DNA from 4 places in the Streptomyces sp. NPDC060002 genome. Region 2 is predicted to be linked to each of the others. Evidence: riboswitches for the same ligand, from Rfam matches in the RefSeq annotation. Region 2 holds a riboswitch; each other region holds the start of a gene.
The links. A riboswitch is a leader RNA that binds a small molecule or an ion and turns the genes downstream of it on or off. The one in region 2 is predicted to bind cobalamin.
Positions count from the first base shown of each region.

Region 1: it holds a riboswitch for cobalamin, as region 2 does, so the genes downstream of both, ACFWBD_RS25140 (prenyltransferase/squalene oxidase repeat-containing protein) here and ACFWBD_RS16355 (ABC transporter substrate-binding protein) in region 2, are expected to answer to the same signal.
Region 3: it holds a riboswitch for cobalamin, as region 2 does, so the genes downstream of both, ACFWBD_RS00085 (CbtB-domain containing protein) here and ACFWBD_RS16355 (ABC transporter substrate-binding protein) in region 2, are expected to answer to the same signal.
Region 4: it holds a riboswitch for cobalamin, as region 2 does, so the genes downstream of both, ACFWBD_RS30455 (cobalamin biosynthesis protein) here and ACFWBD_RS16355 (ABC transporter substrate-binding protein) in region 2, are expected to answer to the same signal.

Region 1 covers NZ_JBHWUW010000031.1:8,324-15,706, reverse strand. Annotated here, with positions in the region: gene ACFWBD_RS25160 (protein kinase family protein) at 1-156, opposite strand, end outside; gene ACFWBD_RS25155 (MFS transporter) at 483-1,769, opposite strand; gene ACFWBD_RS25150 (ArsR/SmtB family transcription factor) at 1,766-2,305, opposite strand; gene ACFWBD_RS25145 (hypothetical protein) at 2,412-2,729, opposite strand; cobalamin riboswitch at 2,923-3,082, shown strand; gene ACFWBD_RS25140 (prenyltransferase/squalene oxidase repeat-containing protein) at 3,164-4,405, shown strand; gene ACFWBD_RS25135 (SCO2322 family protein) at 4,402-5,082, shown strand; gene ACFWBD_RS25130 (CbiQ family ECF transporter T component) at 5,075-6,220, shown strand; gene ACFWBD_RS25125 (ABC transporter ATP-binding protein) at 6,217-7,383, shown strand, end outside.
Region 2 covers NZ_JBHWUW010000015.1:72,109-79,491, forward strand. Annotated here, with positions in the region: gene ACFWBD_RS16335 (NTP transferase domain-containing protein) at 19-630, shown strand; gene aceB (malate synthase A) at 815-2,449, shown strand; gene ACFWBD_RS16345 (SelT/SelW/SelH family protein) at 2,472-2,759, opposite strand; gene ACFWBD_RS16350 (HipA family kinase) at 2,756-3,670, opposite strand; cobalamin riboswitch at 3,830-3,955, shown strand; gene ACFWBD_RS16355 (ABC transporter substrate-binding protein) at 4,044-5,117, shown strand; gene ACFWBD_RS16360 (FecCD family ABC transporter permease) at 5,114-6,166, shown strand; gene ACFWBD_RS16365 (ABC transporter ATP-binding protein) at 6,163-6,996, shown strand; gene ACFWBD_RS16370 (cobalt-precorrin-6A reductase) at 7,014-7,383, opposite strand, start outside.
Region 3 covers NZ_JBHWUW010000001.1:15,917-23,299, reverse strand. Annotated here, with positions in the region: gene ACFWBD_RS00095 (hypothetical protein) at 41-1,270, opposite strand; gene ACFWBD_RS00090 (enoyl-CoA hydratase/isomerase family protein) at 1,701-2,795, shown strand; cobalamin riboswitch at 2,854-3,000, shown strand; gene ACFWBD_RS00085 (CbtB-domain containing protein) at 3,037-3,258, shown strand; gene ACFWBD_RS00080 (CbtA family protein) at 3,283-4,044, shown strand; gene ACFWBD_RS00075 (FAD-dependent oxidoreductase) at 4,236-5,324, shown strand; gene msrA (peptide-methionine (S)-S-oxide reductase MsrA) at 5,681-6,193, shown strand; gene ACFWBD_RS00065 (hypothetical protein) at 6,426-6,737, shown strand; gene ACFWBD_RS00060 (MarR family winged helix-turn-helix transcriptional regulator) at 6,746-7,177, opposite strand; gene ACFWBD_RS00055 (alpha/beta fold hydrolase) at 7,242-7,383, shown strand, end outside.
Region 4 covers NZ_JBHWUW010000044.1:24,185-31,567, reverse strand. Annotated here, with positions in the region: gene ACFWBD_RS30480 (alpha/beta hydrolase) at 1-576, opposite strand, end outside; gene ACFWBD_RS30475 (class II aldolase/adducin family protein) at 640-1,371, opposite strand; partial or broken gene ACFWBD_RS30470 (GH25 family lysozyme) at 1,407-1,853, shown strand; gene ACFWBD_RS30465 (anion permease) at 2,007-3,275, shown strand; gene ACFWBD_RS30460 (hypothetical protein) at 3,310-3,531, shown strand; cobalamin riboswitch at 3,652-3,804, shown strand; gene ACFWBD_RS30455 (cobalamin biosynthesis protein) at 3,904-4,893, shown strand; gene ACFWBD_RS30450 (cobyric acid synthase) at 4,890-6,434, shown strand; gene cobN (cobaltochelatase subunit CobN) at 6,431-7,383, shown strand, end outside.

The DNA.
Region 1 (7,383 bases), on a different contig from region 2:
GTCCAGCTCCGCCGACCTGCCGCCGATGCCGGACCCGAGCGGGTCCGCGGCGGCAACGACCTCGCCGAGCTGACGGTCGCTCAGCAGGGACAGGTTCGTGGACACGGTCCCATAAGTGGCGAGCCGCGCGGCATACCGCGGGTCCGCATGATGCATGGACGACTCCTCGGTGCCCGGAACCAGGGCTTTGGTGATCTCACGCACGATGTCGAGCCTATCCGCCACGCCTGACGAAGGAGCAGGTACGCGAAGTCGCCTGGAACGCTGCCCGGACGCCGCCTCAGGCGATGACGCGCCCCCGGCAGAGATCTCTCACGGACGCGACCGCAAGCGCTGTCGAGGACGACGAGGCTTGACGGCGGCGCACCCCGCCGCCCGCTGGGCCGCTCGTCGCATCCTGTGGAGGCCAGGCGCCCGACGCTCCGGGCCGAGGCGAGGGACGTCGAGCTGGGCTTAACACTGGCTCAACGACCTCGCGGAGGTTAAACGGCACCCTCCTGAACCGGATCCCAGGATTCCGGGTGATCTGGATCATCGGCCGGGGCGGCGGCACGCAGCGCCGCCTCGACCCGGCGGTTGCTGGTCATGGTCGCGGTGATGGTGGTCATGGTGAGGAGGAGGCCGGCGGCGGTGTAGAGCGGGGTGCGTACGTCGAAGGTGGTGGCCAGCCAGCCGCCGAGGAAGGCGCCGAACGGGGCGGCGCACATGGCGAGCATGCGGGAGGTGGAGGTGACCCGGCCCATCAGGTGGGCGGGGACGATCGCCTGTCGGAGGGAGGGGCCGAGCACCATCGTGGCGCCCATGCCCGCTCCGCAGACGGCGAGCGCGAGGCCGGCGATGTACGGGTTCGGGGCGACGGCAAGGCCCAGGACGGCGAGTCCCTCGACCGCTGCCGTGCAGGTAAGCGCGGTGCCGGTGCCGAGTCGTCGGCCGAGGAAGGAAGCGATGCCCGCGCCGCACAGACCGCCGGTGGCCTCCGCCGTGAGAAGCAGGCCGAAGCCGAAGGCGTCGAGGCCGAGACGATCGTGCGCGAAGAGGGCGAGTACGGTCTCCACGGCGAGGAAGGCGATGTTCCCGACCGCCGGACGCAGCGCGAGCCCGAGCAGTAACTGGTCCCGGAATACGTACGAGGCGCCGGCCCGCGCCTGCCGCAGCAGCGACTCACCGGCCTGCGGTACGGGCCGGGGTGCGGCAGGCAGCGACCGTACGAGCAGTGCGGAGAGCGCGAACGAGACCGCGTCGGCGAGCAGCGGAACCGCCCGCCCGAGCGCGAGCAGGGCACTGCCCGCGGGCGGCCCCGCGAAGCCGGACGCGGCGGTCTGGGTGCCGCGCAGGCGGGAGTTGGCGCGCTCCAGGAGCGCGGGGTCGCGGCCGAGCAGATCCGGCAGATAGGCCGTGGCGGCCGTGTCGAAGAAGAGTCCGCCGAGGCCGAGCAGGAAGGCGACGGCCGCGAGCAGTGGAATGCTCAGCACGTCGAGCGCGGCCGCTGCCGCCGGTATCGCGAGCAGCACCGCACGTGCCGCGTCCGTGACCCACATCGTGCGCCGACGGTCCCAGCGGTCCACCAGCGCACCGCCGAGCACCCCGAAGAGCAGCCACGGCAGGGTTCCGGCGGCCGTGACGACGGCGAGCGCCATCGGATCCCGCGTCAACGTCAACGCGAGCAGCGGCAGCGCGGCATGCGACACCCCGTCACCGAGCGAGGACACCGTCTGCGCAGTCCACAGCCGCCCGAACCCGGTCGGCAACTTCCGCACTTCTGACGTCACTTGGCGTCCCCCTCGGCCTGCTCGCGCGGTGCCGGGTGGAACAGTGCGAAGACGAGTGACGCGTCCGGCAGCGACGGATCGGACAGCTCCCGATACTCGTCCGCCAGTGCCTCCAGCCGCGCCCCCAGCTCCGCGAACTGCTCCTCGCTGAGCCGCAGATGCGCCATCCGTACGTGCCGCTCGCCATCCACCGGCGCTGTCTCCAGGTCCGCCACCGCGTGCCGCATCAGCACATCCGGCCCTCCCTCGCCCGGATCCGGCAGCACGATCGACCGCGCGGCCATGGCGTAGTACCGCTCCGTGACCCCCCGGACCTTGCGCGTTCGTACCACCTTCACCAGGCCGGCCCGTTCGAGCAGCCGTACGTGGTAGCTGGAACTCCCCTTCGCAAGGCCCACTCGCTCGGCGATCTGCGTAATCGTCGCGGGCTCGAAGCGGAGCACGGCCATGATCCGGTGACGCACGAGGCTGGAAACGGCGCGCAGCTGCTCGTCCGTGGTGACGTGGAACGTCTCGGGAAGATCATCGGTAGGCATGCCTCCAATGGTCAACACTTCTTGACCATTGAGCAAGGGGTTTTTCCCGGCTTCCGGAATCGGCTGCCCAGCACGTGAGACCTTCGCCGGACCGTCGCGAGTCCGGTCAGGACTCCGGCGTGAGGATCACGTTGGCCGGGTGGAGGTCCGGGCGCAGCACGCGGGCGTCGGCCGAGACCCGGTCCGGCAGGGCGTGCAGCTCGCGCAGCAGCCGGGCGAGGAGGGCCCGCCTCGCCGGCGTCCAGGGTGCCCGCGCCGAAGCGTGGAGCAGCGTCGGCCCGTCCAGCCGCTCCATGACCAGGTCGGCGCGTGAGCCGGAGGGCCGTACGGCGGGTGCGGGGCAGCCGTTCCGGCGCACGTGTGTCATCACTGCCGCGAGGGCGGCCGAGTCCTCCCGCCCCTCCCGGTCGCGGCGCAGCACCACGCCTCGTCGATCTCGTACACGTCGGCCGTTCGGCCCGAGCCGAGCAGCCGGCCCGGCAGCCCGCCCGGCGCCCTCCCCGCATGCGTCATACCGGCAGCCCGCCCGGCGTCCTCCCCGCATGGGTCATGGCCAGAAGATATCGGGGGCTCCCGCCCCTCCCCGGGTGCTTTCACAGCCGCCCCTCAGGCGCCCGGCTACCTGCCGGTAGAGTGGCCGCGTCGTCATCACGCCCGTACAGGGGAAAGCCGGTGCAATTCCGGCGCTGACCCGCAACCGTGACAGCCGGATCGCCCGGTACGGACCGTGACCGGCTCACGTGCGTCGGCAGGCCCGCCGTCGCACGGCACCGTCGAGGTATACGGAGCCGAGCCGCCGGGATGTCCCGTGCTGCCCGGCTGTGTGACCTCACCGACCGGGAGAGGCACCCGCCGATCATGAACATCCGCCGCAGCGCCGCCGCTCTGGCCGCCGCCACCGTAGTGCTGGGTGCCGCCGTCCCCGCCGTCGCCGCCACTCCGTCCCCCACCCCGTCGGTGGCGATACCCGACGGGCTGTACGGGACCACCGACCCGACGTACGACGGCGTCTGGCGCCAGTCGCTGGCCCTGCTCGCACAGCGGACCACGGGCGTCACCCCCGCCGACCGGGCCGTGGCCTGGCTGACCGGGCAGCAGTGCGCGAACGGCGCCTTCGCCGCGTTCCGCGCGGACACCGCCAAGGCGTGCGACGCCAAGCTGATGGTCGACACCAACAGCACGGCGGCGGCCGTCCAGGCGCTGGCCGCGCTGGGCGGCCACCGGGCCGAGACCGAGAAGGCCGTCACCTGGCTGAAGTCGGTCCAGAACGCCGACGGCGGCTGGGGCTACACCCCCGGCGGCGCGAGCGACGCGAACTCGACCTCCGTCGTGGCGGGGGCGATGGCGGCGGCCGGGCAGCAGCCCTCGCAGGTGAAGAAGGCCGGCAAGTCGTCGGACGACGCTCTCGTCAAGCTCGCCGTCCCGTGCGACCAGGCCGGTGGCGGCGCGTTCGCGTACCAGCCGGACAAGAAGGGCGCCCTCGCGGCCAACGCGGACGCGACGGCGGCGGGCGTGCTCGGCGCCCTCGGCAAGGGGTTCGTGACGACGGCCGGCAAGACGTCGGCTGCCCCCGTCTGCGACTCCGCCGACGCGGACAGCCCGAGCGGACTCGCCCGCGACGGCGCGGCGTACCTCGCCGGAGCGGTCGTCGCCACCGGCTATCTGAAGTCTGCCCTCCCCGGCGCCGAGGACCAGCCCGACTACGGCAACACCGCCGACGCCGTCGTGGCCCTCGCCGCGCAGGGTGCGACCGAGCAGGCGAAGAAGCCCCTCGGCTGGCTCGAGCAGAACTCCGCGGCCTGGGCCGAGCAGAGCGGCCCCGCCGCCTACGCCCAGCTCATCTTCGCGGCCCACGCCACGGGCGCCGACCCCCGTCACTTCGGCGGCGCCGACCTGGTCGCCCAGCTGAACGCGAGCGGCCCGGCCCCGCAGGCCGCGACGAAGGCCACCGGGTCCGACACCGACGCCGACGCCGACGCCGACAAGAAGGACGACTCGGAATCCGGTCACGGCGTCTGGTGGATCGTCGGCGTCTTCCTCGTCGCCGGTATCGGCATCGGCTTCCTGATCAGCGGCCGTGGCAGGAAGCGGCAGCCGTGACGCGCCGGTGCGCCGCCCTCGTTCTCGCCGCGCTGCTGCTGTCCCTGACCGGCACGGTCCAGTCGGCCCAGGCCGCCGGCTACCGCTACTGGTCCTTCTGGGACCGCTCCGGCGACGGCTGGACGTACGCCACCCAGGGCCCGTCCACCGCCCGCCCCGCCGACGGCGACGTCCAGGGCTTCCGGTTCGCGGTGAGCGCGGACTCCCAGGACGCGTCGCAGCCGCGCGGCGCGGCCTCCTTCGCGGCGATCTGCGCGAAGACGCCCGCGCGGGACGACACGAAGCGGGTGGCCCTGGTCATCGATTTCGGCACGGCGGCCGACGCCCCGAGCGGTGAGACCCCGCCGTCGCCGCGCACGGCCTGCGCCCGGGTCTCCCCCGACGCGACGACGGCCGAGGCGCTCGCCTCGGTCGCCAAGCCCCTGCGCTACGACACGAACGCCCTGCTGTGCGCGATCGCGGGGTATCCGGAGACGGGCTGTGGCGAGCAGGTGTCCGGGCAGGCGCCGGGGACGGGCGAGCCGACGTCCGCCGCGCAGCCGGAAGCCGCCAAGGACGAACCGGAAGCGGACGGCGGGCCGTCCGTGGGCCTGTACGCGGGCGCGGCGGCGGTGGCGGTACTGGGCGCGGCGGCGGTCTGGCAGGCCCGGCGGCGAGGTTCCCGCAGGGATGGCTGACGGCAGCCCCCGGCGCGCCCCGCTCCACCCCGCCGCCTGGTGGCTGTGGGCCCTCGGTCTCGGCACCGCCGCGACCCGCACCACCAACCCGCTCCTGCTCGGTCTCCTCCTCACCGTCTCCGCCTACGTCGTGACCACGTGCCGTCCCGACACCCCCTGGTCCCGCTCCTATTCGGCGTTCCTCAAGCTCGCCCTCGCCGTCCTCGTCATCCGTCTCGTCTTCGTCGTCGCCCTGGGCTCCCCGATCCCGGGCACGCGGGTGCTCGTCGCGCTCCCCGAAGTCCCGCTCCCCGACTGGGCGCAGGGCATCCGGCTCGGCGGCGCGGTCACGGCCGAGGGCCTGCTCTTCGCGTTCTACGACGGTCTGAAACTGGCGGCGCTCCTCGTCTGCGTGGGTGCCGCGAACGCCCTGGCGAGCCCCTCCCGCCTCCTCAAGACGCTGCCGGGCGCCCTGTACGAGACCGGCGTGGCGGTGGTCGTGGCCCTCACCTTCGCCCCGAACCTCATCGCGGACGTCCACCGCCTGCGCGCCGCCCGCCGTCTCCGGGGCCGCCCCGACACGGGCCTGCGCGGGTTGCTGCAGGTGGGCCTGCCGGTCCTGGAGGGCGCCCTGGAGCGCTCCGTCGCCCTCGCCGCCGCGATGGACGCCCGAGGTTACGGCCGTACCGCCGACGTCCCCGCCGCCGTGCGCCGGACGACCGCCGCCCTCACGCTCGGCGGTCTGCTCGGCGTCTGCGCGGGAACGTACGGCCTGCTCACCGCGGTGGGCGGCGCCTACGGCCTCCCGGTGCTGTTCGCCGGAGTCGTCGCGGCCCTCGCCGGGCTGCGGCTGGGCGGCCGGCGCTCACCGCGCACCCGCTACCGACCGGACCGCTGGACCCCGCGGGCGTGCCTGACCGCCGCCTCCGGTGTCGCGGTCGCGGCCCTCCTCACCGTCGCCGCGTCCGCCGACCCGGCCGCGCTGCACCCCGGGGTGGTCCCGCTGACCGCTCCCGCCCTCCCGCTCTGGCCGGCGGCGGCCGTACTCCTCGGCCTGCTCCCCGCCTTCCTCGCCCCCGAAGGCCCTCTGACAGATCCAGCAGACCCAGCAGCCCGAGCAGACCCAGCAGCCCCAGCAGCCACCGAGGAGCCGTCGTGATCCGCTTCGAGAACGTCTCCGTGACGTACGACGGCGCCACCGAACCCACCATCCAGGACGTCGACTTCACCGTCCCCGAGGGCGAACTCGTGCTTCTGGCGGGCCCGTCGGGCGTGGGCAAGTCGACGCTGCTCGGCACGGTGTCCGGCCTCGTGCCGCACTTCACCGGCGGCACCCTGCGCGGCCGGGTCACGGTCGCCGGCCGCGACACCCGTACCCACAAGCCGCGCGAACTCGCCGACGTCGTGGGGACGGTGGGGCAGGACCCGCTCTCGCACTTCGTGACGGACACCGTCGAGGAGGAACTCGCCTACGGCATGGAGTCGTTGGGCCTCGCGCCGGAGGTGATGCGCCGCCGCGTCGAGGAGACCCTCGACCTGCTCGGCCTGGCCGCCCTGCGCGACCGGCCCATCGCCACCCTCTCCGGCGGCCAGCAGCAGCGGGTCGCGATCGGCTCGGTCCTCACCCCGCACCCGCGCGTCCTCGTCCTGGACGAGCCGACCTCCGCGCTCGACCCGGCGGCCGCCGAGGAGGTCCTCGCCGTCCTCCTCCGCCTCGTCCACGACCTCGGTACGACGGTACTGCTGGCGGAGCACCGCCTGGAGCGCGTCCTCCAGTACGCCGACCAGGTCGCCCTGCTGCCCTCGCCGGGCGCGGCCCCGCTGCTCGGCGCCCCGGCGGACGTCATGGCCGTGTCCCCGGTGTTCCCGCCGGTGGTGAGCCTGGGCCGACTGGCGGGCTGGTCCCCACTGCCCCTGACCGTGCGTGACGCCCGACGACGCGCCGGTGCCCTACGGGAACGCCTGGCAGGACGGCAGGCCACCCGGGAGGCGGCCATGCGGGAGACTCCCCGGGAGGTGGGCACACCCGTGGCGCCCCCCGCCCGCCGCCGCTTCCGCCGTCCTCCGCCCGTGCCGTCCGCCTCCGCGGCCCCCGCCGAGGCCCGCTCCCTCTCCGTGCGCCGGGCCCGCGTCCAGGCGCTGCGCGAGGTGGACCTCACCGTCCTGCCCGGCGAGACCATCGCCCTCATGGGCCGCAACGGCGCCGGGAAGTCGACCCTGCTCAACACCTTCGTCGGCCTCGTCGAGCCGTCGGCGGGAACGGTCCACGTGGGCGGTCTCGTGCCGCACCGCACCCCGCCCCGGGACCTGGTCCGCCGCGCC
Region 2 (7,383 bases):
GTCAGGTATGCAGGACGCATGACGCAAAGCGAAGACCGGGTCGCGGACCAGGTGACCGGCCTGCTCCTCGCGGCGGGCGGGGGCCGCCGGCTCGGCGGGCGCCCCAAGGCGCTGCTCGAACACCGGGGGCGGCCGCTCGTCGAACACGCGGTGCGGGTGCTGCGTACGGCGGGCTGCGCGCGGGTGCACGTGGTGCTCGGGGCCGCCGCCGACGCCGTACGGGAGCGGGCACGGCTGGAGGGGTGCGTGATCGTGCCGAACCCGCAGTGGGAGCAGGGCATGGGCACGTCGCTGGGGGCCGGGCTCGGCTCGCTCGCCGGGACGGGGGCGCGGGCCGCGCTGGTCCTCCTCGTCGATCAGCCCGGCATCGGGCCGCCGGCCGTGGCCCGGGTGCTGGCCGCCTACGAGGACGAGTCCTCGCTCGTCTGCGCCGCCTACGACGGGGTGCGCGGCCATCCCGTCCTGTTCGGGGCACGCCACTGGGCCGGCATCGCGGCGACCGCCACCGGCGACCGGGGGGCACGCGCCTATCTGAAGGAGCACGAGGAGGCGATCACGCTCGTCGAGTGCGCGGACGTGGCCCGCCCCTTCGACATCGACACCCCGCAGGATCTCGCACACCTCGAGTGAGCGGCCTGGCACCGAGCGCCGCCTTGCCTCGACGCAGAGAGTCTCGACATCAACAAATCATTGAAGTTCCACAATGAGGAAACTAGTATCCACTGTTCAGAAGGGCCCGGCCCGCCCGGGGCCCTCGCCCGCCGTACCCGGTTCGACTGGCACCCGGTGCCACCGCTGAAGGAAGTGACCGCTCATGTCCGCACCAGCGCCGTCCCCGCTGGCCATCGTCGACGCCGAGCCCCTGCCGCGGCAGGAGGAGGTCCTCACCGAGGCGGCGCTCGCCTTCGTGGCCGAACTGCACCGGCGGTTCACCCCGCGCCGTGACGAGCTCCTCGCCCGGCGCGCGGAGCGCCGCGCCGAGATCGCCCGCACCTCCACCCTGGACTTCCTCCCGGAGACCGCCGCGATCCGCGCCGACGACTCCTGGCGGGTGGCCCCCTCCCCCGCGGCCCTGGACGACCGCCGGGTCGAGATCACCGGCCCGACCGACCGCAAGATGACCATCAACGCCCTCAACTCGGGCGCCCGGGTCTGGCTCGCGGACTTCGAGGACGCCTCGGCGCCGACCTGGGAGAACGTCGTCCTCGGTCAGATCAACCTGGCCGACGCCTACACCCGGAGCATCGACTTCACGGATCCGGGGTCGGGCAGGTCGTACGCACTCAAGGACGCGGACGAGCTCGCCACGGTCGTCATGCGGCCGCGTGGCTGGCATCTGGACGAGCGTCACCTCGTCGACGCGGACGGCCGTCAGGTCCCCGGCGCCCTCGTCGACTTCGGCCTCTACTTCTTCCACAACGCCCAGCGTCTCCTCGACCTCGGCAAGGGCCCCTACTTCTACCTCCCGAAGACGGAGTCGCACCTGGAGGCCCGCCTCTGGAACGAGGTGTTCGTCTTCGCGCAGGACCACGTCGGCATCCCGCAGGGCAGCGTCCGCGCCACCGTGCTCATCGAGACGATCACGGCCGCGTACGAGATGGACGAGATCCTGTACGAACTCCGCGACCACGCATCCGGGTTGAACGCCGGCCGCTGGGACTACCTGTTCTCCCTCATCAAGAACTTCCGTGACGGCGGCCCCAAGTTCGTCCTCCCGGACCGCAACGCGGTCACGATGACCGCCCCGTTCATGCGGGCGTACACCGAACTCCTCGTCCGCACCTGCCACAAGCGCGGCGCGCACGCCATCGGCGGTATGGCGGCCTTCATCCCGTCCCGCCGCGACGAGGAGGTCAACAGGGTCGCCTTCGAGAAGGTCAAGGCGGACAAGGACCGCGAGGCGAACGACGGTTTCGACGGGTCGTGGGTGGCCCACCCGGACCTGGTGCCGATCGCCCTGGCCTCCTTCGACGCCGTGCTCGGCGACCGGCCGAACCAGAAGGACCGGCTGCGCGAGGACGTCGACGTCAAGGCGGCCGACCTGATCGCCGTCGACTCGCTGGAGGCCAGGCCGACGTACCCGGGCCTGGTCAACGCCGTGCAGGTCGGCATCCGTTACATCGAGGCCTGGCTGCGCGGCCTGGGCGCGGTCGCCATCTTCAACCTGATGGAGGACGCGGCCACCGCCGAGATCTCCCGCTCGCAGATCTGGCAGTGGATCAACGCGGGGGTGGAGTTCGAGCGCGAAGGGACCACGGTGAAGGCCACGCCCGGGCTGGCCCGCGAGATCGCCGCCGGGGAACTGGCCGCGATCCGCGCGGAGATCGGCGAGGAGGCCTTCACGGCCGGCCACTGGCAGCAGGCGCACGACCTGCTGCTGACGGTCTCCCTCGACGACGACTACGCGGACTTCCTCACCCTGCCGGCGTACGAGCAGCTCAGGGGCTGAGCACCGGCACCGACCGGAACGCTCACCTCTCCGAGTGGCCCAGGGACTTCCCCGGGGCCACTCGGTCGCGTACGAGCTTCTTGACCGCGGTCGGCTCGGGGAAGCCCTGTTCGCGGCGGTCCCAGACCACCTCGTCGTTCACCCGGACGACGAAGACCCCGCCCTTTCCGGGCTTCAGGGCGAGCTCCGTCAGCTCGGCCTCGAAGGTCGTGAGCAGCTCCTGCGCCAGCCAGGCCGCGCGCGGCAGCCAACGGCACTGGGTGCAGTACTCGATCTCGACCCGCCCGCCCGCGTCGCTCAGTTCGCTCATCCGAGGTGCACCGACCAATCCTGTTCCGCGGCCGGCTTGCCGTGCAGGTCGGGGACCTGCTTCAGCCAGTCGGGCCGTCCTTGCCGCGTCCTCGCCGCGCGCCGGGCCTCGTCGGCGGCGAGCTCCTGCGGGCCGGGGAAGTCGGTGGGCAGCCAGGCCGCGGAGGCCCCCGCGCGCGCGTGGAGGTACCGCACATACGCCTCCCGGGCCGCGTCCGGGGCCGTGAACCCCGCCTCGTCGGTCAGCCAGGCGTCCGGTACCTCCGCCACGATCCGGCGCAGCAGCTCCTCGGTCACCCTGGGCGCCAGCTCGGCGTCGGCCGCCCGGGTGTCCGGGGCGCAGCGGCCGAGGGCGTGGTGGCGGAAGTCGTAGCGCTTCTCGGGGTCGGCTCCGTCCCAGCGGTGGTGGAAGACGAGGGCGGCGCCGTGGTCGATGAGCCACAGCCGGGGCGGGACGGTGCCGAACGTCGGCCAGACCATCAGGTTGGAGCTGTGGACCGTACGGTCGACGTTCACGGTCAGGGCGTCCAGCCAGACGATCCTCCCGGCCTCCAGCGGCTCCACCGGGAAGGCCGCCGCGACCTCCGGCGTGAAGTCCTCCGCACCCGGCAGGAAGTCCATCCCCAGGTTGAGCCCCGCGCTCGCGGCGTGCAGGTCCCGTACCTCCTGGTGCGGTTCGTGCTCGGCGATCGCCGGGTCGAAGCGCACCAGGACCAGCTCGGGGAAGCGCAGCCCCAGGGCGCGCGCCAGCTCGCCGACGATCACCTCGGCGACGAGCGCCTTGCGGCCCTGCGCGGAGCCCGTGAACTTCACGACGTAGGTGCCCAGGTCGTCGGCCTCGACGACGGCGGGCACGGAACCGCCCGCCCGCAGAGGAGCGAGGTAGCGGGTCGCTGTGACCTCGGTCAACATGACTCTCTCCCTCTGGCCTGGAGAAGCATAGTAACCAGCGTGACAGCCGGCGAGAGGCCCGAGCCACCGTCCCGAAACGGCCCGCCGGCGGCCTCGGCGGCGTGTGGTAGCTTGCCAAAGCCAGTCGAACCCATGTGCGCACGCGTGTGTGTACGGGTCAGGGAATCCGGTGCGAATCCGGAGCTGACGCGCAGCGGTGAGGGCGACGGGCGGGGCAACGGCCACTGGACGGCGTACGCGGTCCGGGAAGGCGCCTCGTCCGGGTGACCCCGAGTCCGAAGACCTGCTGGCGACCCCGCTGCCGTCGGACGGCCGGGGGGAGCACCGTACGACCGGGCTTCGCGCTTGAGCCCTCGACGCCGAAGGAAGCCCTGTGCCGTTCGCACGTGCCGTCCGTCCTGCCCGTCCTGCCGTTCTCTTCCTCGCCGGCGCCCTGTTGCTGGCCGGCTGCGGCTCCTCCGGTTCGGCGGATTCCTCAGGTTCGGCGGGTTCCCCAGGTTCTGCGGGGGAGGGCGGAGCCGCCGGCTATCCGGTCCGACTCGACAACTGCGGGCAGCAGGTCGGTGTCGACGGCCCTCCGCGGCGGGCCGTCTCCCTCAACCAGGGCACGACCGAGATCATGCTCTCCCTCGGGCTGGCCGACCGCATGGTGGGCACCGCCACCTGGACCGACCCGGTGGCCGAGGGGCTGGCGAAGGCGAACGCGAAGGTGAAGCGCCTCGCCGACAACGCCCCCTCCTTCGAGAAGGTCCTGGACACCGAACCCGACTTCGTCGCCGCCTCCTTCGCCTCCACCCTCGGCAAGGGCGGGGTCGCCCCGCGCGAACAGTTCGAGAAGCTCGGCGTGCCCACCTACCTCTCCCCCGCCGACTGCGTCGGCAAGGACAACAGCGGCGACGGCGACGGCGTCCGCACCGAGCCGCTGACCATGGACGCGGTCTACGGCGAAGTCCGCGACCTGGCGGAGGTCTTCGGCGTCCGGGAGCGCGGCGAGCGGCTCGTGGCCGGGCTGAAGGCCCGGGTGACCGAGGCCACCGCCGGCCTCGACGCCCGGGGCGTGACCCTCATGTACTGGTTCGCCAACTCCCGGTCCCCGTACCTCGCGGGCTGCTGCGGCGCTCCGGGCATCGTCACGAACGCGCTCGGCGCGAAGAACGCCTTCGACGACACCGAGGAGGAGTGGCCCCAGGTCAACTGGGAGACCGTCGCCGACCGCGACCCCGACCTCCTCGTCATCGGCGACCTGACGCGTAGGCAGCAGACGGCCGAGACCGCCGCGAAGAAGATCGAGTTCCTGGAGTCGAACCCGGTCACCAGGAACATGACCGCGGTGAAGAAGAAGCGGTACGTGCTGCTGTCCGGACAGGCGATGAACCCGACCGTCAGGACCGTCGAGGGCATCGAGAAGGTGGCGGCGGCACTGCGCGGTCAAGGCCTCGCGAAATGACCGGCGCGCCGTCGGCGTCCCTGGCTGCGGCAGCGGGCGGTCTGCGCCGCGCGCTGCTGTGGGCGTCCGGTCTCGCGCTGCTGTGCGCCTCGGTCGCCGTGGCCATCACCATCGGCCCCGCGGACATCGCGGTCAGTGACGTGTGGTCCGCGGTCGCGGCCCATCTCGGCTGGGGCCGGGCGGAGTTGACGCCGCTGCGGGACGGCATCGTGTGGAACCTGCGGCTGCCGCGCACCCTGCTCGCCGCGGTGTGCGGCGCCGGCCTCGCGGTGTGCGGGGCAGTGATGCAGTCCCTGCTGCGCAACCCGCTCGCCGATCCCTTCGTCCTCGGGGTCTCCTCCGGCGCCTCGACCGGCGCGGTGCTGGTCGTCGTACTCGGCGCGGGCGGCGGCCTCCTGTCGGTCTCCGGTGGCGCGTTCCTCGGCGCGCTGGTCTCCTTCGCGCTGGTGCTGCTGCTCAGCCACACTCTCGGCGGCACCACGGACCGGGTGGTCCTCGCCGGGGTCGCCGCCATGCAGCTGTTCTCCGCGCTCACCTCCTTCGTCGTGATGACGGCCGCCGACGCGGAGACCACCCGCGGAATCCTGTTCTGGCTGCTCGGCTCGCTCAGCGGCGCCGACTGGACGGACGTGACCGTCGGCGCGGCCGCGCTGGTCGCGGCGCTGGTGGTCTGCCTCGGCCACGCCAGGACCCTGGACGCGTTCGCCTTCGGGCAGGACGCGGCCCTCTCCCTCGGCGTCTCGGTGGCCCGCACCCGGCTGGTGCTGCTGTGCACCACCGCGCTGCTCACCGCCGCCCTGGTGAGTTCGGCCGGGGCGATCGGCTTCGTCGGGCTGGTGCTTCCGCACGCCGCACGCGCCCTCACCGGCCCCGGCCACACCCGGCTGCTGCCCGCCACGGCCCTGACCGGCGCGGTGTTCCTGGTCTGGGTCGACACCCTCGCCCGCACCGTGCTCGACCCGCAGGAGGTGCCGGTGGGCGTGGTGACCTCCCTCATCGGCGTCCCCGCCTTCGTCGCCGTCCTGTACCGCGCGAAGGGCACCCGATGACCGGCTCCGAGACGACCGGCCCGGCGGCGACCGGCTCAGCGGCGACCGGCTCCGAGGGGCTGCGCGCCGACCGGGTCACCCGGGCCGCCGGCGGCACCCTGATCCTCGACGGGGTCAGCCTGACGCCCCGCCCCGGCGCCGTCACCGGCCTGCTCGGCCCGAACGGCTCCGGCAAGTCCACCCTGTTGCGCCTGCTCGCCGGCGTGCTCGCCCCGGACTCCGGTGTCGTCACCCTCGACGACCGCCCGCTGCCCCGGGTGGGCCGCCGCACCGTCGCCCGGCGCATCGCCGTCGTGGAGCAACAGGCCGACACCCAGCTCGCGTTGAGCGTCCACGACGTCGTACGCCTCGGCCGCGTCCCGCACCGCCGCGGCTGGGCCCCCGCCTCCGCCGCCGACGAGGGCGCCGTCCGCTCCGCGCTGGCCCGCACCGGCCTCGCCGACAAGGCCCACCGGCCCTGGCACTCCCTCTCCGGCGGCGAACGCCAGCGCGTGCAGATCGCCCGCGCCCTCGCCCAGGAACCCCGCGAACTCCTCCTGGACGAACCCACCAACCACCTCGACATCCAGCACCAGCTCGCCCTGCTGACCCTGATCACCGAACTCCGGATCACCAGCGTCGTCGCGCTGCACGACCTCAACCTGGCCGCGATGTACTGCGACCGGCTCGTCGTCCTCAAGGAGGGGCGCGTGGTGGCCTGCGGCGGCCCGCACGACGTCCTCACCGAGGCCCTCATAGCCGACGTCTACGGCGTCCGGGCCACCGTCACCGCCGACGGCCCCGACGACCGCCCGCACATACGCTTCCTGGGCGCCGTGCCGAGCCTCTGACGCGGTGTCCGCGCCCGCTACCGCGCTCCCCGTTCGGTGCCCCTGAGCCGTTCCAGGGCCTGCTCCGGCCCTGCCACGACCCGGACGCCCGTGGGCACCGGCGGTCTGCGCACCACGACCACGGGCAGCCCCGCCGCACGGGCTGCGGCCAGCTTCGGGGCGGTGGCCGCTCCCCCGCTGTCCTTGGTCACGACGACGTCGATCCGGTGACGGCGCAGCAGATCGCGCTCGCCGTCGAAGGTGAAGGGCCCGCGGTCGAGCAGCACCTCCATGCGGGACGGGGCCGGCGCCTCGGGCGCTTCGACGGACCGTACGAGGAACCACAGGTCGTCCAGGGCGGCGAAGGCGGCCAGCCCCAGGCGTCCGGTGGTGAGGAACACCCGCCGG
Region 3 (7,383 bases), on a different contig from region 2:
GCTGCCGCCTGCCGCCTGCCGCCTGCCGCCTGCCTGCCGCCTACCGGTCGGCCGCCTCGGGCTCGTCGCCGCCTGTGGCGCCTGTGGCGCCTGTGGCGCCTGTGGCACCCGTGGCGCCGGTGGTGCGGGCCTGTTCCGGCGACTCGACCCGACCCGCGGGAGCGGCCGACGCCACCGGGCGCAGGCCCTTGGTCGTCTCCTTGAACCGCTCCAGGGTCCGGCCCAGCTGCTGGAACGGCGAGCCGCTCTTCCTGGCCGGCGCCGGCCGCGGCTCCCCGGCCTCGGCGGCCGCCTCGCGGTACGCGGCCAGCGCCTCGTGGGCGTGCTCGGCGGCCTCCCGGTACAGGTCCCTGGACTCCGTCATCGCCTCCAGGGCCTCCTTGTACATCACCACGAGCTTGCGCTCTCGCGCGAGCTCCTCCTCCAGGGTCAGCAGCTGCCACTCCTCCCGCAGCGCGGTGAGCGCGGCGTCGGCGTCCTCCGGCAGCGGCCTGGGCAGCGCCGCGAAGCGCCGTACCGCGTCCAGCAGCTCGGTGGGATGCGTGCCGTCCAGGAACACGCTGCGCACCGAGTAGTCGACGGCGTCGTAGTCGGCCGGCGCGGGCACGCCGGGCAGTACCAGCGCCCCGCCGCGCGGCACCTCCACCCCGGACTCCTTGAGAGCCCAGTTCACGGTGCGCAGCTGGTGCGGGGCCGCGCGGTGCTCGATGACCCGGTGGTGCAGGCCGGGCGGCAGCAGCGGGATCAGCGACCGCCGGCCGTGCTCGTCGGGCGTCATGGCCTCGTGCACGACGAGGTGGACGTTCCAGGTGTCCCGCAGGGCGCCCCGGAGCGCGCGCCGCAGCTCCTTCTCGTCCGCCGGAAGCGGGTTGGTGGCGAGGAACCGCTCACCTGCGACGGTCTCGTTGCCCCACGGGGCGTCCGCCTCCCAGGACCAGAACATGCCGGCGGGCGACGGCCACCGCTGGTCCCACGGCCGCTCCGCCTCCGCCGTCAGCGTCCACTCCTGGCCCGGGCCCGCCCACTCGGCGAGCCTCAGCCGGGCACGGACGGTCACCTCCTCCGCGACCGGCCACCGGGCCTCGAAGGCCGTCTCCCCCTCGGGGGTGTCGGCGTCGGGCAGCTCCATGAAGTCCTGGACGGTCCCGGCGTCCTTGAGCGCCTGAAGGTGCTTGCGCAGGACGTCCGGAGCGGCGGGGCCGGTGTGACGGCCACGGGTCTGCCACACCGTGGAGGGCGTCGTGGGCGGAACGGTCGCGGCGATGAGCATGAGTCCATTCGTGAGGGCGGGTGACGACGTGCGAAGGCCAGTATCACTCGCCAGGGGCGGTGCGCGGTCAAGCGGGTCGGTGGCGCGGACGCCCGGAGGCGCCCCGCCGGGAGGCACCTTCCCCGGCACGGCACACGTCACGCGTCCGGATCCGTTCCGTCCGCCGGCGGCCCGTGCGGGGGTGTGCGCCACTCGTACGGGGTGTGCGCAGTTCACCACGGCGGGTGACGCCGCACCCGTGGGCCCGCCGACCTCCGGGGACCGAGAACCGGAGCCGGTGGACAGGGCTCGCCCACCATCCGCGTCGGGGCGAGCCCGGTCCGCGTGTCCGGCGCGCCCCCGACGCCGGATGTCCGGCGACCCACCGGGCATGTTCCCTCCAGGGGGGCCGGGGCTTCCTCAGGGAGCACGGCATGGAGAAGATCGTCGTATGAGCGACATCGAGGACCCCGTCCTGCTGCACACCGCCGGCCGAGCCGCCCACATCACGCTCAACCGGCCGAGGGCGATCAACGCCCTGAACCACGCGATGGTGCGCCGGATCGACGACGCGCTGAGCGCATGGGAGCGCGACCCGGCCGTCGAGACCGTCGTCGTCTCCGGGGCGGGGGAGCGCGGACTGTGCGCGGGCGGCGACATCCGCGCCGTCCACGACGACGCCCGCGACGACGACGGCACCGCCTCGGCCGCCTTCTGGCGCGACGAGTACCACCTCAACGCACGCATAGCCCGCTATCCCAAGCCCTACGTCGCCGTGATGGACGGCATCGTGATGGGCGGCGGGGTCGGCGTCTCCGCGCACGGCAGTGTCCGGGTGGTCACCGAGCGGTCGAGGATCGCGATGCCCGAGACCGGCATCGGCTTCGTGCCGGACGTCGGCGGCACCCACCTGCTCGCCCGCGCCCCGGGCGGACTGGGCACCCATCTCGCCCTGACGGGCGCGCAGATCGGCGCCGGGGACGCGGTGCTGTGCGGGCTCGCCGACCACTACGTACCGTCCGTGTCGCTCCGTCAGTTCATCGACGACCTCGCGGACCTGCCCGTCCGGGCAGCCCTGGACCGTCATGTACAGCCCTTGCCGGCGGGGGAGTTGGCGGGCCACCGGGCGTGGATCGACAGCTGCTGCGCGGCCGACACCGTCGAGGAGATCGTCCGACGGCTGTTCGCCCACGGCGACCCGGCGGCGAAGGAGACCGCGGAGACCCTGCTGGCCAAGTCGCCCACCGCGCTCAAGGTCACCCTGGCCGCCCTGCGCCGCGCCCGGCGGCTCGGCACGCTGGAGCGGGTGCTGGAACAGGAGTACCGCGTCTCCTGCGAGGCCCTGACCACACCCGACCTGGTCGAGGGCATCCGCGCCCAGGTCATCGACAAGGACCGCAACCCGCGTTGGTCGCCGGCCACTCTCGCCGAGGTCACGGCGGCCGACGTGGAGCGCTTCTTCGCCCCGCTCGGCGAGCGTGAACTCGGGCTTCCCGGGCCCAGAACGGCCACGGAGGCGGCGTGCGGACCGGAACCGACGCGGTGATTCGGGCCACTTGGCCGTGGAGAGCGCCATCACGCCAGGTGGGGCGGTATTGGCCCGCGGCCCGACACGCGGTACCGTCGCTCTGATATTTGACGACGGCGAGACGGAAGCCGGTGAGAATCCGGCACGGTCGCGCCACTGTGGACGGTGTACCCCGAAGGGGCGCACCGCGAGTCAGACCCGTGGCCGTCGTCATGTGCACCACCGAGATGGGACGCGAACTCCCAGAGGAGGTCTTGCCATGGCGCAGCATGTCGCCCAGCCGACTACCAGCACGCCCGTCGTACCCGCCAAGTTGCCGCTGAAGGACATCGCCCCCTGGGCTGTCTTCTTCGGCGTCCTGATGCTGGTCCTGCTGTACTTCGTCGGCGCGGAGCAAGGCGCGACCGCCGTCGTCTCCGGCGAGGACGTTCACGAGTGGGTGCACGACGCCCGCCACCTGCTCGGCTTCCCCTGCCACTGACCCGAGGGGAACCCCAGCACACCCATGAACTCCGCAACGGTAAGAAATCTGCTCGTGCGGGGCATGCTCGCCGGCCTCGGTGCCGGCGTGCTCGCCCTGATCGTCGCCTACTTCCTCGGTGAGCCGAACGTCGACAGCGCGATCGGCTTCGAGGAGTCCCATGCCGCAGGCCACGAGCACCACGAGGTGGAACTCGTCTCCCGCAGCCTCCAGTCCACCGCCGGCCTCGCCACCGGCGTGCTGATCTACGGGGTGGCCTTCGGCGGCATCGCCGCCCTCGCCTTCTGCTTCGCCCTCGGTCGCGTCGGCCGGTTCACCCCGCGGGCCACGGCCCTTCTGCTGTCGGGGACCGCCCTGCTCGCCGTGTACGTCGTGCCGTTCCTGAAGTACCCGGCCAATCCGCCCGCGGTCGGCGACGCCGACACCATCGGCAAGCGGACCACCCTGTACTTCCTGATGATGGTGCTCGGCGTGCTGCTCGCGGTCGCCGCGGTGATCCTGGGCAAGCGGCTCGCACCGAGGCTGGGCACCTGGAACGCCACCGTCGTCGCCGTCCTCGGCTTCGTGCTCGTCATCGGGCTGGCCTACGAGTTCCTGCCGACCGTCAACGAGGTGCCGAGCGACTTCCCGGCGGCCCTGCTGTGGCGGTTCCGCCTGTCCGCCCTCGCCATGCAGATCACGCTCTGGGCAGGCTTCGGCCTCGTCTTCGGCGAACTGGCCGAACGGCTGCTGCACCCCAAGCCCGCCACGGTGACCGCGGGCACGCCGGTGGTCGCCCCCCAGTGACCTGACCGGCATCACGACCCGGCGAGAGGGCCCACGGAACCATTCCGGGGGCCCTCCCGCGTCCGCGGGCCCGTCCCGTCGGTGGTCCTGGTCCTCCCGACAACCGAGGACCTGGTCGCCCTTACGATCGAGTCCGCCGGCATGGCCCGCGTTCCGCTCGCGGGCACCGGCCGGATCCCCGGGGAGGGACTGTGATCGCCGTAGTCGGCGCCGGACTCATGGGCGCGGCCACCGCCTGGCAACTGGCCCGCAGGGGCCACGAGGTCACGCTCGTCGAGGCGTACGACGTCGGCCACCGGCACGGCAGCTCGCACGGGAGCTCACGGATCTTCCGGCGGGCGTACGCCGACCCCTTCTACGTACGACTGACCGGGCAGGCGTACGAGCAGTGGCGGGAGCTGGAGGACGACAGCTCGACCCCCTTGCTGCGCACGACCGGTGGGCTCGACATGGGCGAGGACCACGACCCGAAGGCGATCGCCGATCTCCTCGGTGCGGCCGGAGTGCCCCACGAACTCCTCGGCGCGGAAGCCGCCGCGGAGCGCTGGCCGTACATCCGCATCACCGGTCCCGTGCTCCACCACCCGGACGCGGGCGTGGTCCACGCCGACGAGACCGTCGGGGCCTGCGTACGGCGGGCGATCGACCACGGGGCGCAGGCGGTCATCGGCGCCCGCGTCACCGGCATCGACGTCCGGGGGAGCGGAAAGGCGCGGCTGCACACCGACGACGGCCGCGAGATCGTCGCCGACACGGTGGTGGTCGCGGCCGGCGCGTGGCTGCCCGAGCTGGGACTGCCCGTCGCCCTGCCACCGCTGCGGGTGACCCAGCAGCAGGTCTTCCACTTCCGGCAGCGGGACCCGTCCGTCCAGTGGCCGACCCTGATCTGGGACGGAGAGCTGCACCTCTACGGCCTGCCGTCCGGGAGCGACGGGGGTCCGCTCCCCGCGGTCAAGGTCGCCGAGCACGACCGCGGCACCCCGGCCACCGCCCGCACCCGCAGCGGGGTCGTGGATCCCTCGTCGCGGGCCCGGGTGAGCGGGTTCGTACGCGACCGCCTCCCGGGTCTCGAGCCCGACCCGGTCGCCGAGGCGACCTGCCTCTACACCACCACCCCGGACGAGGACTTCGTACTGGACCGCCACGGTCCGCTCGTCGTCGTCTCCCCGTGCTCCGGACACGGCGCGAAGTTCGCGCCGCTCATCGGCGCGATGGCGGCCGACCTCGCCACCGGCCGCGCCGAGCCGCATCCCCGCTTCCGCCTGGGACGCACGGCATAGGATGCGCCGGTGAGCGGGCCCGCCGGACACCGTGGTCCGGACGGCGCGGCTCGTGAAACCGGCGGAGGGCCTTCGGCGAGGAACCCCGGTACCGCGAGTTCCGGCATGGGGCCATCGTCTCCTGGCTCACATCGAATCGGTATGTGCATCGAAATCGGTGTTCAGCTTCCAGGGGAGAGCGCGAGGAGCAGGGTCCGGCCGCGGGACCGGTGCTCGTGATCGCGCGGAGCACGCCCGGCGCAGCATGGAATTGTTCAGGCCTCCCACGTGCTGTTGTATCCACAGAGGCTGGGACGGCGACGGTGTGCGAGTGAGCGGCGCACGGGGCCGAGGCGAGAGAGACGGAAGGTGCTGAGATGGCAGCGCAGACACAGAGGGCCGTACTTGCGGGCGGATGTTTTTGGGGGATGCAGGACTTGATCCGCAGGCTCCCGGGCGTGACGGCGACCCGGGTCGGGTACACCGGGGGTGACGTACCGAACGCCACGTACCGCGACCACGGCACTCACGCGGAGGCCATCGAGATCCTCTTCGACCCCGAGAAGACCGACTTCCGCACGCTCCTGGAGTTCTTCTTCCAGATCCACGACCCGAGCACCAGGAACCGCCAGGGCAACGACATCGGCCTCAGTTACCGCTCGGCGATCTACTACGTGGACGACGAGCAGAAGCGGATCGCCGAGGACACCATCGCGGACGTGGACGCCTCCGGACTGTGGCCGGGCAAGGCCGTCACCGAGGTCGAGCCGGTGGGCCCCTTCTGGGAGGCCGAGCCCGAGCACCAGGACTACCTGGAGCGCTACCCCGAGGGCTACACCTGCCACTTCCCCCGCCCCGGATGGCGACTTCCGGCCCGCACACAGGGCTGAACCACCCCGTCGTCGGCACCGGCAGAGACGTCGTCCCGTGCCCGCGCGGCACCCCGGCAGGCCCCGGACACCACTCCAGGGCCTGCCGTTCGGCGTCAGGGACGTCCCACGGCGGTGGCCGGATCCCCGCGGCCGGCCTGATGTGCCGAGTGGTCCACGAGGAACCCGACCTCGCCGGCGTCCCCCGGAACTGGTGCCGCTGCTCACCGCGTGCCTGGCGAAGGACCCGGCCGTGCGTCCGACGGCGGCCCGACCGGAGTCCGTGGTGGCCGGGGCCAGGACTCTGGTCATGCAGCAGGACGGCAACCTCGTGATCTACGACCAGGACGGCAAGGCGCGCTGGGCCGCGGTGACCAGCGGTGCGGGCAACTCCGCACGCTTCCAGGCGGACGGCAACCTGGTCGTCCACAAGAGCGGCGGGCAGCCCCTGTGGTCCTCGCAGACCAGCGGCAACCAAGGAGCGGTCCTCGTGTTCCAGGCCGACGGAAATGTTCTGATCAAGTCCGGGGACGCCGTGCTGTGGGCCGCGGGCACGGAGGGCTGACCGGGTCCTCAAGGGCCGCTCTCGCCTTCGGGTCGCGCCTCGATCTTCCGCAGCAGTTCCAGCAGCGCCTCTCGCTCCGTCTCCGCCAGGCCCTCGAAGCACTCCGAGAGCACCGAGTTCGCCACCTCATGGCCCGCCTTGAGCACCCGCTCCCCCTCGGGGGTGAGGTGATGCTCGAGACGTCGGCCGTGCCCGGGGCGCCGGTCCACCAGCCCCTGCGCCACCAGCCGTCCGGCGAGCGTGCCGAACGCCTGCTCGCTCTGGAACGTGGCCGCCGCCAGCTCCCGTGCGCTGACGCCCGGCGTGCGGCCGATGGCCCGTAGCGCGTCCCACTGCGCGAGCGTGCTGCCGACGGACGCGAGCCGGCTGTCGAGCGCTCGGTGCTGGCGGTACTGGACGGCCTTCACGGCCCTTCCGAGAATCTGCGGTTCAACGGGCATGCCCATCAGGCTAGCATCCTGACTAAGCTTGCTTATATAAACATCTTTAGTTAGTGTTCCGGTCATGACTTCGGAACTGACGCTCACTGAATCCGGTCCCGCCGCCGGCCGCCCCGTCCTCGTCCTGCACGGCGGTGGTGGTCCCGCCACGGTCGCCCCGATCGCCGAGCACTTCGCCGCGACCTCCCCTACCCTGCTGCCCACCC
Region 4 (7,383 bases), on a different contig from region 2:
ACCGCGATGGGCGAGGGCGAGGACGGGGAAGCGGCGGCGGTGCAGGAAGCCCATGAGGTTCAGGGCGTGTTCCCGGGTGGTGCCCAGACCGTGCACGGCGATCACCCAGGTGCGGCGCGGGCCGGGCACGAACCAGGCGGGCAGGTTGCCCAGTTCGCCGGGGACGTCGATGTCGGCGTGGTCGAGACCGAGGGCACTGCTCGGGTTGCCGACATGGAGATTGGGGGTGAGCCAGACCGCGTCGCCGGGGCTCAGGCTGCCGTGGGTGACCCGCTCCAGTCGGCGTACGACGGTGTCGGCGGAGTGCGGGGCGGTGGGCAGGACGGGACCCACGACCGCGTGGGAGCCGTTGCCGGCGAGGCCGTAGGTGCCGGGGCGCAGCGCGGCCAGATCACGGGTGAGGGTGATCCGGCCGGCGGCCGTGCCGTGCACGGTGAGCCGGGGTTCGGTGGGCAGGGGCCGGCCGGGCGGCGCCTTCAGAGCGGCGTCGCTGGCCAGCCGGCCGGCGGCGACACTGGCGGCGCCGGCGGCCAGGGCTGCGGTGACGGCGGCGGCCGTCGCTTTGACAGTGCGCACCCGTCCAGTGTCCTGGCCCGCCTCCCTCCCGGCCAGTGGTGGAGCCGGTCGGGGGACGGCGGGTCACTCCCGCTGCCCGTACCCACGCAGTCGCTCGCCCGCCTCCGCGACCTGTTCCTCCGTCAGGAGCGCCGGGTTCAGGCCGGGAACGGACGAGGCCGTGAGCCACAGGCGGCACATCCACTCCAGTTGGGCCGTACGGTCGTAGGCCTGGTCGAGGGTGGCGCCGTGGGTGAGGGTGCCGTGGTTCTGGAGGAGACAGCCGCTTCGGTCGACGAGGGCGCCGAGCATGTTCTCGGCCAACTCCTCGGTGCCGTAAGTCGCATAGGCGGCGACCCGGACGGGTCCGCCGAGCGCGCCCGCCATGTAGTGGACGCGGGGAAGCTCGGTGACGAGGGTCGAGACTGCGGTCGCGTGCACGGCGTGGGTGTGGACGACCGCCCCGGCGTCCGTGGTGCGGTAGACGGCGAGGTGCATGGGCAGCTCGCTCGTCGGGCGCAGGGTGCCGAGCACCTGCCGGCCGGCGAGGTCGACGCCCGTGACGTCGTCGGGGGTGAGCCGCTCGTAGGGCACGCCCGACGGTGTGACCAGCACGGTGTCGCCGACGCGTACGGAGACGTTGCCGGAGGTGCCGACGACCAGCCCGTCGGTCACGGTGCGGCGGGCCGTCGTCACGAGCGCCTCCCAGGCCCGCGCCTCCTCGAGGACGGCATGCCTCCCCCGCCGCTCCGCCATGTCCTGTACGCCGTCCCGGTGGTCCCGGACGTCCCCCTGCTCGCGTCGCTGCTCAGCCATGCCGCGATCCTGCCAGGAGCCACCGGAGGCCGCCGCCGGGCGCGGGCACTGCAGAGGAGCAGGCCGCCCATTTCGTACGCAATGGCGGCGGCCGGAGCGCCGACGGCCGGACCCTGCCGCCCGCCCTCGACGTCGAGCACAACCCCTACGAGACAGGGCGCCGGTGCCACGGCCTGACCAAGGCCGCGACGGTCGCCTGGATCAGGGCCTTCAGCGACGAGGTGCACCGGATCACCGGCCGTCGCCCGGTGATCCGCACGACGACCCGCTGGTGGAATCTCTGCACGGGCGGCAGCGGCGCCTTCGCCGCGGATCACGCCCTGTGGATCGCACGCTACCGGCCGTCCGACGCCGGAACACCGCCCGCCGGATGGCCGACGTGGACCTTCTGGCAGTACGCCGACAGCGGCAGCCTGCCGGGTGACCAGAATCTCTTCCACGGCTCCGAGACGCAGCTGCGCAGGTTCGCCGAGGACGGGTGACCGTACGGCGCTTGGGACCCGCCCCCGCGCCGCGACGGGACGCCGCCCCGACCCCCTCACACAGACACCCGGAAGCCCTGCCCAGTTCATCTTCCGTTCACCCAGATTGCTTACGGTCAACGCGCCAATGACTTCGAACGATTGCCTGGGTAAATGGAAAACTTCTCGCTGATCCTCGCGATTGTGGTCGTCACCGCACTCGCGTTCGATTTCACGAACGGTTTCCACGACACCGCCAACGCGATGGCCACCACCATCTCGACCGGTGCACTCAAGCCCAAGGTTGCGGTGGCCATGTCCGCCGCGCTCAACCTTGTGGGAGCTTTCCTCTCGGTGGAGGTCGCCAACACGATCTCCAAGGGTCTCGTCGACGAGACCGGCATCCGTCCCGAGGTCATCTTCGCCGCCCTGGTCGGCGCGATCCTCTGGAACCTCCTGACCTGGCTGGTGGGCCTGCCCTCCAGTTCCTCGCACGCACTGATGGGCGGTCTGATCGGCGCCACCATCGCCTCCGCCGGCATGGGCGCGGTGCACGGTGACGCCCTGGTCACCAAGGTGCTGATCCCGGCGATCGCGGCACCGATCGTCGCGGGCGTCGCCGCGATGCTCGCGACCCGCCTCTCCTACACCCTCGGCAAGAAGGCCGACGGCAAGGCCGCGGCCAAGGGCTACCGCGCGGGCCAGATCGCCTCGGCCGGCCTGGTCTCCCTCGCCCATGGCACCAACGACGCGCAGAAGACGATGGGCATCATCACCCTGGCCCTGGTGGCCGGCGGTGCCGTGGCCCCCGACTCCGACCCGCCCACCTGGGTCATCCTCTCCGCCGGCCTGGCCATCGCGCTCGGCACCTACCTCGGCGGCTGGCGGATCATCCGCACCATGGGCAAGGGCCTGACCGACCTCCAGCCGCAGCAGGGCTTCGCCGCCCAGACCAGCGCGGCCACGGTCATCCTGGCCTCCTCCCACCTCGGCTTCTCCCTCTCCACCACCCACTCGGTCTCCGGTGCGGTGATGGGCGCGGGACTGGGCCGCAAGGGCGGTGTGGTCCGCTGGTCGACGGCGACCCGGATGTTCGTCGCGTGGGGCCTGACGCTCCCGGCCGCGGCCCTGGTGGGCGCGCTCGCCGAGGCCGTCACCGGCCTGGGCGACTGGGGCACGGCCGTCGTCGCGGTCTTCCTGATCGCCTCCAGCGCGGCCATCTGGAAGGTCTCCCGGCGCGAGGTCGTCGACGCCTCGAACGTCAACGAGCCCGAGGAGCCCGCGGGCGTCGTCACGACGGCGATCGCCGCCGTCACCCCGCCGCCCACGGGCACCCTGGCCGAGGACCTCACGGCCGGCCGCACGACGGACCTGACGGCCACGATCCCCGGCCCGGCCGCAGAGCCCGCGACCCCCGCCGCTCCCCCGGCCGCGGCCGTCTGAGCCCGCGCACCCGGCACGAAGGAAGAGAAGCAGCATGAAGATCGACTGGGCAGCCCTGGGCTCCGTGTTCGGCGTCAGCCTCGTGATCACCGTAGGCCTCGTCGCCCTGTTCACCCTCGGAATCATGGGCCTGTCGCGGCAGGAACGCGCGTCGGCGCAGGGCGACTCGGCCACCCTCGCGGTGACCGGCGCGTACGCGTGCTTCGCGGCCTGCGCGGCGGCGGTGGCGTACGGGATCTCACTGATCGTCGCCTGACGCACCATCCGAACACCCCTGGGGTGCGGGACGGATCACCGTCCCGCACCCCTTGGCGTTCGTGGCATCGCCGACCGGCCCTGTGTGGGGTTCTGCACACTCCAGCCTCGCAGGTCAACAGCAAGTTGACGGGTCCTGCGGGCCGTGGTGGACTGCCCGAGCCATGTACGGCGGCAGAAGAGGAAGCCGGTGCGAATCCGGCGCGGTCCCGCCACTGTCACCGGGGTAGAAACCCCCGGGAGCCAGGAACTCTCGCCGCCGGTCTCGTCGAACCAGGGCGTGGACACCCTGAGTGAGGACATATCGCCATGCTCGCTCGGCCGTTGAGGTACAGCACCAGGTCGCTCCCCGACCCCACGGCCGGCTGAGCCGATGCGTGCCGATCGCCTCTACGCGTACGGCGCCGCCACCGGCCTTCTGGGCGACCTGCTGCTCGGCGATCCACGCCGGGGGCATCCGGTCGCCGCGTTCGGGCGGGTCGCCGGTGCCGTCGAGCGACTGCTGTGGCGGGACCACCGAGGACAGGGCGCCCTCCACGCCGTCGTGTGCGCGGGCGGGGCCGTGGCCCTGGGAGCCGTCGCCGAGCAGGCCGTACGCCGTTCCCCCGCCGCTTCCGTCGCTCTGGTCTCCGCCGCCACCTGGGCCGTGGTCGGGGGCAGTTCCCTGGTCCGGGAGGCCCGGGCCATCGGGCGGGCGCTCGAAGCGGGGGACGTCGAGGCCGCCCGGGAGCGGCTGCCGCGTCTGTGCGGGCGGGATCCGCACGCACTGGACGCCGACGGGATCGCCCGGGCCGTCGTGGAGTCCGTCGCCGAGAACACCTCCGACGCCGTCGTGGGGGCGCTCGTGTGGGGGGCCGTGGGCGGGGTGCCGGGCCTGGTCGGGTTCCGGGCCGTCAACACCCTGGACGCCATGGTCGGTCACCGGTCGCCGAGGTATCTGCGGTACGGCTGGGCCGCCGCCCGCCTCGACGACGTCGCCGGATGGCCGGGAGCCCGGCTGACCGCCGTCCTCGCCGCCGTCGCGGGGGACGATCCCCGGGGCGCCCTGCGGGCCTGGCGGGCCGACGCCCGCAAGCATCCGAGCCCCAACGCCGGTCCGGTGGAGGCGTCGTTCGCGGGCGCCCTCGGGGTGCGGCTGGGCGGGACCCTGTCGTACGCCGGCCGGGTCGAGCACCGGCCCGTGCTGAACGGCGCGGCCGGGCGGCCCGTCGTCGCCCGGGACATCGAACGTGCCGCGTGGCTCTCCCGCCGCGTCGCTCTGCTCGCGCTCGGCGTGACCGTCGCCGCGCGCGTCGTCGCCACGAGCGTCGTCGCGTGGAACCAGAGCAACCGGAGCAACCAGCCGAAGGGGCGTACGACATGAGCGGGGGTCTGGGCGGGGGACTCCTCGTCGCCGGCACCACCTCCGACGCCGGCAAGAGCGTCGTCACGGCCGGGATCTGCCGGTGGCTGGTGCGGCAGGGGGTGAAGGTCGCGCCCTTCAAGGCGCAGAACATGTCCCTCAACTCGTTCGTGACGACGGAGGGCGCCGAGATCGGGCGGGCGCAGGCCATGCAGGCCCAGGCCTGCCGGGTGGAGCCGACCACGCTGATGAACCCCGTGCTGCTCAAGCCGGGCGGTGAACAGAGCAGCCAGGTCGTGCTGCTCGGGAAGCCGGTGGGCGAGATGAGCGCCCGTGGGTATCACGGGGGACGGCAGCAGAAACTCCTCGGAACCGTTCTCGACTGCCTCGCCGAGTTGCGGGGCACGTATGACGCGGTGATCTGTGAGGGGGCGGGCAGTCCGGCCGAGATCAATCTGCGGCGGACCGACATCGTGAACATGGGGATCGCGCGGGGCGCGCGGCTGCCCGTGCTCGTCGTCGGCGACATCGACCGCGGCGGCGTCTTCGCCTCCTTCTTCGGCACCGTCGCCCTGCTCTCGCCCGAGGACCAGGAGCTGGTCGCCGGGTTCCTGGTCAACAAGTTCCGGGGGGACGTCTCCCTGCTGGAGCCGGGCCTGGACATGCTGCACGGGCTCACCGGGCGGCGGACGTACGGCGTGCTGCCGTTCCGGCACGGGCTCGGGATCGACGAGGAGGACGGGCTGAGGGTCTCGCTGCGGGGAACCGTGCGGGAGTCGAACACCGCCCCGCCCGTCGGCGAGGACGTGCTGCGGGTCGCCGTCTGCGCCGTCCCCCTCATGTCCAACTTCACGGACGTGGACGCGCTGGCCGCCGAACCCGGCGTCGTCGTGCGGTTCGTGGACCGGCCCGAGGAACTGGCCGACGCCGACCTGGTGGTGATTCCGGGGACCCGGGGGACCGTGCGCGCCCTGGAGTGGCTGCGGGAGCGGGGGCTCGCGCAGGCCATCCTCCGCAGGGCCGCCGAGCGGCGGCCCGTCCTCGGTGTCTGCGGGGGTTTCCAGATCCTCGGCGAACACATCGAGGACGAGGTCGAGAGCCGGCTCGGACACGTGGAGGGGCTCGGAGTCCTTCCCGTCCGGGTTCGGTTCGCCCGCGAGAAGACCCTCACCCGGCCGGTCGGGGAAGCCCTCGGCGAGCGGGTCGAGGGGTACGAGATCCATCACGGGGTCGCCGACGTCACCGGCGGGGAGCCGTTCATCTCCGATGACGAGGGGCACAGCCTCGACGGCTGCCGGGTCGGCCAGACCTGGGGCACGCACTGGCACGGCTCACTGGAGTCCGACGGATTCCGGCGGGCCTTCCTGCGCGAGGTGGCGGCCGCCGCGGGCCGTCGTTTCGTGCCCGCCGCCGACACCTCGTTCGCCGGGCTGCGCGAGGAGCAGCTCGACCGGCTCGGCGACCTGATCGAACAGCACGCGGACACCGACGCGCTCTGGCGGCTCATCGAGTCGGGCGCGCCGCAAGGACTGCCTTTCATTCCACCGGGAGCGCCCGCATGAGCACAGTGTTGTTGTTGTCGACCGCCGACACCGATCTGCTGGCGGCCCGGGCCGCTTCCGGTGCCTCGTACCGGATCGGCAACCCGACCCGGGTGGACGTCGCCGGGGAACTCCCCGCGCTCCTCGACGGCGCCGACATCGCGGTCGTCCGGCTGCTCGGCGGGAAGCGTGCCTGGGAGGACGGGCTCGCCGCGCTCAGGGCGTCCGGCGTGCCGACCGTGCTGCTGGGCGGCGAGGCCGTGCCCGACGCGGAGTTGATGGCCGAGTCGTCGGTGCCGGCCGGTGTGGTGGCGGAGGCGCTGCGGTATCTCGTCGAGGGCGGCCCGGACAACCTGACCGAGCTGGCCCGGTTCCTCTCCGACACCGTGCTGCTGACCGGTGAGGGTTTCGTCGAGCCGCAGAAGATGCCCGAGTACGGCGTCCACGGCGAGCGTGTCTTCGTCGAGGGGCGGCCGACCATCGGGGTGCTCTTCTACCGGGCGCACGAGCTGAGCGGCAACACCGCCTTCGTGGACACGCTGTGCGACGCCGTCGAGGCACGGGGCGCCAACGCCCTGCCCGTGTACTGCGGTTCGCTGCGCGGGGCGGACCCGGGGCTGTACGAGATCCTCGGACGCACCGACACCCTCGTCGCCACGGTCCTCGCCGCCGGCGGCACGCACGCCTCGCAGGCCTCGGCGGGCGGGGACGAGGAGGCCTGGGACATCGGCGCGCTCGCCGAACTCGACGTCCCCGTGCTGCAAGGACTCTGCCTCACCTCGTCGAAGAGCGTCTGGGAGGCGTCCGACGCCGCCCTCTCCCCCATGGACGCGGCGATGCAGGTCGCCATCCCGGAGTTCGACGGGCGGATCATCACCGTTCCCTTCTCCTTCAAGGAGCAGGGCCCGGACGACGTGCCGGTGTACATCGCCGATCCCGAGCGGGCCGGACGCGTCGCCGGAATCGCCGT